Bacillus pumilus: one gene and its partners. The main gene of each other region encodes a partner of the protein of the gene in region 3 in a complex. Links are inferred from orthologs where the notes say so. Each region holds a gene or a part of one and is shown on either strand. Other genes may lie near its edges. The genes, in order: CKW02_RS17000, ptsP and CKW02_RS10135.

What was found.
Region 1: the proteins of CKW02_RS10135 (region 3) and CKW02_RS17000 are in contact, whole or in part, in an NMR structure (PDB 1GGR), measured with the Escherichia coli proteins. The link is inferred for Bacillus pumilus from one-to-one orthologs.
Region 2: the proteins of CKW02_RS10135 (region 3) and ptsP are in contact, whole or in part, in an NMR structure (PDB 2MP0), measured with the Escherichia coli proteins. The link is inferred for Bacillus pumilus from one-to-one orthologs.

The regions. Positions count from the first base shown.
Region 1 is NZ_LT906438.1:3,238,046-3,241,004, forward strand. What follows is about bases 42-2,838. They hold CKW02_RS17000 (HPr family phosphocarrier protein), read right to left. Parts: upstream 1,671-2,838; coding sequence 1,413-1,670; downstream 42-1,412. Other genes in these bases: CKW02_RS16990 (ribonuclease), read left to right, coding at 91-579; CKW02_RS16995 (arylamine N-acetyltransferase family protein), read right to left, coding at 630-1,373; whiA (DNA-binding protein WhiA), read right to left, coding at 1,697-2,647; CKW02_RS17010 (gluconeogenesis factor YvcK family protein), read right to left, coding at 2,665-2,838. In the rest of the region: more of CKW02_RS17010, read right to left, coding at 2,839-2,959.
Region 2 is NZ_LT906438.1:1,345,891-1,349,000, forward strand. What follows is about bases 141-3,088. They hold ptsP (phosphoenolpyruvate--protein phosphotransferase), read left to right. Parts: upstream 141-729; coding sequence 730-2,448; downstream 2,449-3,088. Other genes in these bases: ptsG (glucose-specific PTS transporter subunit IIBC), read left to right, coding at 141-370; CKW02_RS06755 (phosphocarrier protein HPr), read left to right, coding at 464-730; CKW02_RS06765 (transcriptional regulator SplA domain-containing protein), read left to right, coding at 2,546-2,788; splB (spore photoproduct lyase), read left to right, coding at 2,871-3,088. Also shown: more of ptsG, read left to right, coding at 1-140; more of splB, read left to right, coding at 3,089-3,110. UniProt on the Escherichia coli protein: General (non sugar-specific) component of the phosphoenolpyruvate-dependent sugar phosphotransferase system (sugar PTS).
Region 3 is NZ_LT906438.1:2,008,889-2,011,740, reverse strand. Bases 1-2,690 are described here. They hold CKW02_RS10135 (PTS sugar transporter subunit IIA), read left to right. Parts: upstream 1-937; coding sequence 938-1,444; downstream 1,445-2,690. Other genes in these bases: CKW02_RS10130 (NADH-dependent flavin oxidoreductase), read right to left, coding at 1,497-2,615; CKW02_RS10140 (Hsp20/alpha crystallin family protein), read right to left, coding at 351-770; CKW02_RS10145 (YppG family protein), read left to right, coding at 1-330. In the rest of the region: CKW02_RS10125 (DEAD/DEAH box helicase), read left to right, coding at 2,776-2,852. UniProt on the Escherichia coli protein: The phosphoenolpyruvate-dependent sugar phosphotransferase system (sugar PTS), a major carbohydrate active transport system, catalyzes the phosphorylation of incoming sugar substrates concomitantly with their translocation across the cell membrane.

The DNA of each region.
Region 1 (2,959 bases), 1.2 Mb from region 3 along the record:
CTTTACATTTCCTTCATATTCGGGTGCTATAATATGAGGTAGACAAGCATCAAGAGGACAGCTTCCGATTTCCTTAATAGGAGGATGAAGATGAAAAAAATCAGTTCGGTTTTTACTATGTTTGCTCTGATCGCTGCTATTCTGTTTTCTGGTTTTATTCCGCAGCAAGCCTATGCCGAAACACCACTTACACCGACCGCCACAAATAAAACAGCTTCTATTCAACTGACATCAGATGTTCATACCCTTGCCGTCATTAATACGTTTGATGGTGTAGCCGATTATTTGATTCGCTACAAACGACTGCCTGATAACTACATCACAAAATCACAAGCAAGTGCTCTTGGATGGGTGGCATCGAAGGGAAATCTAGCAGAGGTTGCCCCAGGCAAAAGCATCGGTGGAGATGTTTTCTCTAACCGGGAGGGACGTCTCCCTTCAGCAAGCGGCCGCACATGGCGTGAAGCAGATATCAACTACGTCTCAGGCTTCCGCAATGCTGATCGCCTCGTGTATTCAAGTGACTGGCTCATTTACAAAACAACAGACCATTACGCTACATTCACACGTATTCGATAATCAATCAAAAAACAGCCCCATTTGACGCAGGGCTGTTTTTTTGATGCTACTTATGGCAGCAGGGTTTTCACGTATTCCTCAAAAGGCAGAGGCAGCGGTTTTTTCGACACTTCTTCATGTTCATGTATGGTGACATGATCCTCGGTGACGATTACACGTCCTGTTGGTGTGAGCTTTGAAGCAAGCGGTCTTTTGTTAAAAGGAGAGGCTTCATTTTCATAAATCTGCTTTCTCATTTGGACCAATGTAGGCTCACTCACCTCTTCCAATGTAAATGCATAGCCTGTCTCAGCGCCTTCTCCTCTATCTAATTGGACAAGATGCGCACCTTTTTCGGTTTTCTCTTCTTTGACTCGAAACCGAATAGACGCTCCTTCCACCCATTCTTCAGTAAAGGGTACAGGCTGGAGAGGTAAATTCACACCAAAACCCGCATCAATAAGGAAGCGTTCGTTGTGATGATTCAACGTCATGGCTACGTGCGTGCCATCGATTGCCCATGTGCCCGCTTCCTTGTTATACACGGTCCCTTGAACGAGCTGTACAGCGAGTCCTGCCTCTTTTAACACATAATATAAAAGAGGATTGAGATCGTAACAAAGACCTCCTCTGCCTCCTTCAAGAAGATGCTGCTTCAATCCTTCTTGATTCAAGGCATAGGATTGTTTGTTCAGCACAGATCTATTTTCAAATGGAAAGGTGTAGGCCATCTTTTTTAATAATGCAGGCAGGTCATCAAAGGTGATAGACTGTCCTTCGTATCCGATCTTCTGTAAAAATGCTGATTGCATCATGTTCATTCCCTTCTAAAAAAACTGAGTCTGTGAAGAGACTCAGTTTTCTTGATTGATAAAATCAGTTAACGCATCAATGGCTTCTTGTTCATCCGCACCATCTGCTATCAGTTTGACAGTGATCCCAGAGCTGATCGCAAGGCTCATGAGACCCATAATGCTCTTCGCATTGACTCTTTTTCCGTCCTTCTCTAGAAAAATTTCAGCCCCAAAGCGATTCGCTTCCTGTACGAACAAAGCAGCGGGACGTGCCTGCAAGCCTGTTTTCAACTGGATGGTGACCGTTTTTTCCACCATATGATCTGCCTCCCTTTTTCATTCTCCTATTTAAGTGTAACAGCTTGTCCGTTTCGTAATTGTTCTGCAATTTGATCTAGCTTTCTTAAGCGGTGATTAATGCCTGATTTGCTGATCTTGCCGCTTTCCACCATTTCTCCCAATTCCTTTAGCGTGACCTCTTGATAGTCGACTCGCAGCTTTGCAATTTCTCGCAGCTTATCTGGCAGGGCATCAAGTCCAATTTTTTCATCAATGAATTGAATGTTCTCGACCTGGCGCAGTGATGCACCAATCGTTTTATTCAAGTTTGCTGTTTCACAATTGACGAGCCGGTTCACGGAATTCCGCATATCACGGACGATCCGAACGTCTTCGAAGCGAAGAAGTGAATTATGCGCACCTACAACACTTAAGAATTCAGTAATTTTTTCGGCTTCTTTCATATATGTGATGTAGCCTTTTTTACGCTCAAGTGTTTTACTGTTGAGATGAAATTGGTTCATGAGCTCACAAAGGGCATCATTGTGTTCTTTATATAGGGAAAAAATCTCAAGGTGATAGGAAGACGTTTCTGGATTATTCACAGAACCGCCTGCTAAAAAAGCACCTCTCATATAGGAGCGCTTACAACATCTTTTCTTTACAAGCTCTTCTGAAATATTACGCTCAAATACAAATTGCTCACCTAATATTTTCAAATCCTCTAAAATGGTTTTCGCTCGTTCTACTAGTCTGACAATATACACATTATTCTTTTTTAATCTCATTTTCTTACGAACGAGCAGCTCGACTGTGACATCATATTTCTTTTTTAGCAGCGTATAAATCCGTCTTGCGATAGCTGCGTTCTCTGTTTGTATATCTAGAATTAATTTTCGATTAGAGAAAGATAATGAACCGTTCATACGGATGAGGGCAGAAAGCTCTGCTTTTGTGCAGCAGTCCTTCACGTCCAGATTAGTCAGCTCTTTTTTTGTTTCGGATGCAAATGACATCCTTGCCACCCCCATTCCTATTTTTTCTTATGCAGCAGGTCGACAAGCAGCGCGGCTACTTTCAGCGTGTCGTGACGAATCACATGCTGGTCGTATGTAATGATTTCCCCAGGGATGACTTCCAGTCCCATTGCCTTGAGTACATCTGTGTCGAACTGTACAGGCTGTGCCTGTTCTTCTGCATATTTTGCTTTGATCTCTTCTGGAATTTCTTTATTGTTTACAAAAATGGTATCAATAAATGGACGAACCATATGATCGTTTAATGCCTGCACATGATCAGCTGCACTGTAGGAAAGCGTTTCCCCTGGC
Region 2 (3,110 bases), 660 kb from region 3 along the record:
TGACGGTTTCGCCATCTTGCCAACAGATGGAACGGTGGTTTCACCGGTGAAAGGGAAGATCTTAAATGTATTCCCAACGAAACACGCAATTGGCCTACAATCTGACGGTGGACTTGAAATTTTGATCCACTTCGGTATTGATACGGTCAGCCTCAAAGGAGAAGGATTTGAAGCATTTGTACAAGAGGGAGATCAAGTAGAAATCGGTCAAAAACTCTTAGAGGTTGATATTGATAAAATTAAGTCTGAAGTACCATCTTTGATGACACCAATTGTATTTACCAACTTAAGTGAAGGACAATTTATTGACCTTCAAGAAGCCGGTGAAATCAAAGCTGGTCAAGAAAACATCATGAAAATTTCAAAATAATTTTCATAACTGCCGTTCTTGTTAGATGACAAGCTCGGCAGTATGATATAATATTGTGGATGTATTAATTGTATAAAAAGGAGATTGATAAAAATGGCTCAACAAACATTCAAAGTAACTGCAGATTCTGGAATTCACGCACGTCCTGCAACAGTACTTGTACAAACTGCTAGTAAATATGATGCTGATATCAACTTAGAATATAATGGTAAAACAGTGAACCTGAAATCTATTATGGGTGTAATGTCTCTAGGAATTGCGAAAGGTGCTACAATCACAATCTCTGCTTCTGGTTCTGATGAAAATGATGCACTTGCTGCGCTTAAAGACACAATGAAAAGTGAAGGCCTAGGCGAGTAATGCAACAACTGAAAGGAATCGGTGCTTCAGCAGGCGTTGCGATTGCAAAAGCATATCGTCTGGAAGAACCAGATTTAACAGTTCACCAAAAAGACATCAACGATCCAGAGACAGAAGTGAAGCGTTTTGAAGAAGCAATTCATGTTTCTAAACAAGAACTTGAAGCAATTAAAGAACATGCGCTAAAAGAGCTTGGCCAAGACAAAGCAGATATCTTTTCTGCACACCTTCTTGTGTTAAGTGATCCAGAGCTGCTAAACCCAGTAAAGGATAAAATCAACTCTGATAAAGTAAATGCTGAATTTGCTTTAAAAGAAACAGCGACAATGTTTGTTACGATGTTCGAAGCAATGGACAATGAATACATGAAGGAACGTGCAGCGGATATTCGCGACGTAACAAAACGTGTAATTGGACATTTGCTAGGCGTTGACATTCCGAATCCAAGCATGATTTCTGAAGAAGTGGTCATCATTGCTGAAGATTTAACTCCTTCTGATACTGCTCAACTAAACAGACAATTCGTCAAAGGGTTTGCGACAGATATCGGCGGTCGTACTTCTCACTCAGCGATTATGGCAAGATCAATGGAGATTCCAGCTGTTGTTGGAACAAAAGAAGCAACAAAAACGGTGAAAAATGGTGATCTGATCATTGTTGATGGTATTAGCGGAGACGTCATCATTCAGCCTTCTGAAGATGAAGTGAAAGCGTATCAAAAAAAGCATGAAGACTATTTAGCTAAAAAAGTGGAATGGGCGAAACTGGTTGACCAGCCAACGGTCACAAAAGACGGCGTTCACGTAGAGCTAGCTGCAAATATCGGAACACCTGAAGATGTAAAAGGTGTGCTTGAAAATGGCGGCGAAGCAGTCGGATTGTACCGTACAGAATTTTTATACATGGGCAGAGATCAGCTTCCTACAGAAGAAGAGCAGTTCGATGCGTATAAAACTGTTTTAGAGAAAATGGAAGGCAAAGCAGTGGTTGTCCGCACACTAGATATTGGTGGCGATAAAGAACTCCCTTACTTGCAGCTTCCAAAAGAAATGAACCCGTTTCTTGGCTTTAGAGCGATCCGCCTTTGCCTCGAAGAACAGGAGATTTTCAGAACACAACTACGCGCCTTACTTCGTGCAAGTACATATGGAAACTTGAAAATCATGTTCCCTATGATCGCGACGTTATCAGAATTTAGAGAAGCAAAAGCCATTTTACTTGAAGAAAAAGAAGCATTGGTTGCCGCTGGTACAGACGTGTCCGATTCCATTGAAATCGGTATAATGGTAGAAATTCCATCAACAGCTGTCATTGCAGACCAATTTGCAAAAGAAGTGGATTTCTTCAGTATTGGAACAAATGACTTAATTCAATACACAATGGCTGCTGATCGAATGAACGAACGAGTGTCTTATCTTTACCAGCCTTACAATCCAGCGATTTTACGTCTGATTACGCTTGTTATTGAAGCAGCGCATAAAGAAGGTAAATGGGTTGGCATGTGCGGAGAGATGGCAGGAGATGAAATCGCAATTCCTCTTCTTCTTGGATTAGGATTAGATGAATTCTCAATGAGTGCAACATCTATTCTTCCAGCAAGAACTCAGCTAAGCAAGCTTTCTAAGGAAGAAGCGGCATCATTTAAAGAGCATATTTTATCACTTAGCACGACAGAAGAAGTGGTTGATTTCGTGAAGAAAACGTTTCAACATAACTAAGTGAATTCAAACCAGACAGTAACCCTGTCTGGTTTTTTTGTCGAATTTTATCATATTGGGTCATATCCGTCAGAGAGAAGGGCATTCTATAAGAAAAATGGAGGTGACCAGATTGCCTTTCTCAGACTATAAACCGGGTGATCAAGTATATGTGATTTATCGAAATCCACATGCAGCAAACGTAGCACAAATTAAAGAAGCAGAAATTGTTTCACATCCATACAACGAAGAGGAGCTTGCCCTATTTTTACTTGAAACGTACCATCCCTTGGCTCCAGATGATGCGGTCTTTCCAACATATGAAGAAGCAGAAGCTCTTTATCAAGATTTGTTTGAATAAGGGAGATTTTAGAAAGGATAAAAGCCATCCTGCACGGTTAAAGTAACGGTATGAAAACCTATAAGGTAAGGATGTGCTAAATATGATCAAACCTTTTGTGCCCCAGCTTGTGTACATTGAACCACGGGCGTTAGAGTACCCGTTAGGACGAGAGCTGAAGGAAAAGTTCGAGGGGATGGGTATTGAAATAAGAGAAACGACTTCACATAACCAAGTAAGAAATATTCCGGGTAAAAATGACTTACAAAAGTATCGTAATGCGAAATCAACGCTTGTCATTGGTGTGAGGAAAACGTTGAAGTTTGATACGTCTAAACCATCT
Region 3 (2,852 bases):
GGTGGAATGAGCCAGGCATCACCTGCTGTCTATCAGCCGCCTTATGGATATCAAGAAAATGTGCCGCCTTTTCAGCCGCCCGAAGCGATCAATCAACCCCAGATGCAGTCACCAGGCATGATGCCCATGCAGCAGCCTATGAACCCTTATCCTTTGCCAAGACCGCAAAAACAGCAATCATCTCAATTTAAAAGTGTGCTATCGCAATTCAAAAAAACGAATGGACAATTCGACTTTAACAAAATGTTTGATACAGCTGGGCAAATGATGAGTACGATGAATCAAGTAGGCTCATTAGCGAAAGGATTTACGAGCATTTTTAAAGCATAGTTAAAACCCAATAGAAGGATCTATTGGGCTCTTTGCTTTGGTGCCGTCACACGAAGCGTTTGATCTTTCCACACGCTTTTCATGTTCGTTTCATCTATTTTTGCCGGCATTAAAATGGTTTTTGTAAAGCTCGAATACGAGGAAGTTGTATCCGTTTTAATTGTTTCCTGTACGGATAAGTGTAAATATTGGGCTTTTACTTCTAGCGCGATATCGCCTTCGACAAAATGGTCTGGAAATTGGATTGCGATATACACAAACTGCTCATCCTCTGTCACATCGGTCGTAATCGATGCAAGTGAATGCGATGTGGTCATGAGCGCCTCCGCACTATTTAATATCTCATGAAACGGGGAGGATGCGAAAAATTGTTCAATCGCTTCATAGAGAATATCTTCATTTGCCAGCAATTCATGTTTCTTTTCGCCTTCATGTTCCATTTGAATCACCTCTCATCTACAGCCTATGCAGAAAGGACTCAGGCGGTTATCAATTGATGAGAGGAAAAAATTATGATTAAATAGTGTTGAATAAAGCAAGGTGTATGAGTGTAGCGTTTCATACACGGAATAGATCTAGAAGCAAAGCTTGAAGGGAGCAATTGACATTGCTGAAAAAATTATTCGGTTTCGGGAAAAACCAAGATGATGTAAAGGAAGAAATCATTTATTCTCCAGCTGATGGAGAGTTAATGGATATGACGGATGTACCAGACCCTGTTTTCTCTCAAAAGATGATGGGAGACGGCGTAGCAGTCAAACCAAATAGTGGCACGATTGTGTCACCAGTAGAGGGTGAAATCATTCAGCTCTTCCATACAAAACATGCAATTGGCATTCGAACACTCTCAGGGCTTGAGCTTCTGATTCATATCGGACTTGAAACAGTGGGATTAAATGGCGAAGGATTTGAAGCGCACATCAAAGAGGGAGATAAAGTGAAGATCGGTGACCCTCTCATTACGTGTGATTTAGAACTGATTGAAGAGAAAGCGGCAAGTACAGTGACACCGATTGTCATTATGAATGGTGACTTGATCGAGCATCTCGATAAAGAACCAAAGGGGTCTGTTGAAAAACAGACATCTAAGCTTTTTACCGTTAAATTGAAATAATCAGGACACAAAAAAACTACCCAATCGCATGAGGGTAGTTTTTTTGATGACATTAATCTTCCATCGGAACCCAGCCTTGACTTGCTTCCATAACAGACCACAATCCTTCTGGAATCAAATATTGATCTTTTTGGCTGCGTTTAATAACAGTTTCAATCTCGCTTTCTCTGCCTTCTTTAATCTTCTTTGCCCAATCTGGGTCGACGATTAGCTCACGTGCGACAGCGATAAGCGGAATTCCTTGGTTATAGGCACTTAGTGCATCTTCGGCTGTAATGACGCTGCCTACACCGATGAGCGGAAGGTTATCGCCGCAGCGATCTTTTAGCAGCTCCATACGCGTCTTATCCGTATCTGCACCGCGTCTTGCTTTAGAGTCAATCTCCATTAAAGAGATATGCAAATAATCAAGGTTTTTAGTTTTAAGAACATCGACTAAGGTAAACGTCTCTGTCATCGTTAAACCAGGCGTTTCTGGTTCTTCAGGGGATAATCGATATCCAAAGATAAACGGTTTTTTCGCATGCTTTTCAATTGCTTCTTTCACTGCATCCACAACAGCGATAGGGAAAGCTAGACGCTTTTCTTCATTTCCTCCCCACTGATCTGTCCGCTGGTTGCTATGCGGAGAGTAAAATTGCTGTAATAGATAACCGTTTGCACCGTGGATTTCCACGCCGTCAAATCCTGCTTCGACCGCTCGTCTTGCCGCTTCTTTAAAAGAGTCAATGATATGAACAATTTCCTCTTCTTTTAAAGCGCGTGCAATCTGCTTTCCATCTTTAAACACATCACTTGGCGCAACCACATCACCATTTGGAACTAAGTGAGGGAGAGCCTGAGAGCCACCGTGATGAATTTGAATGATGGCTTTTGTTCCCTTTGCCTGAATCGCAGAAGCTAGTTTTTTCAGGCCGGGTATATCTTCATCTCTTGCGATAGAAGGCTGTCCTTCAAATGCCTTACCATCTGGAGTCACGTTCGCACATGCTGTGATCACCATGCCCATATCACTAGATCTAGCTGTAATGAAATCAATTTCCTCTTTAGAAATAGTGCCATCCTCGTGAGAACCGAAGTGTGTCATTGGCGCAACGACTAACCGGCCATTAATAGACGCACCTCCTGGAAACGTAAATGGTTCAAATAAAGGCTTAAATTCATTTTTCACTCTCATCATCTTCTTCCTTGATAAAATCATTTCACTATAGAAGTGTAATAGATACTGTTACAACACTTCAAAGTATTTGCTCATAAGCTGCGCATCAAAAAATTGCCGCCTAGTCATGCAAACAAATATTCGGTACACTATGTAAGAGAGGTGATGCGATATGAAAAAGAAAACAATGAACGAACTCATAAAAGAATTAAAAAAAGACAAACAGGTAGAACATTGGCATGAAATCGA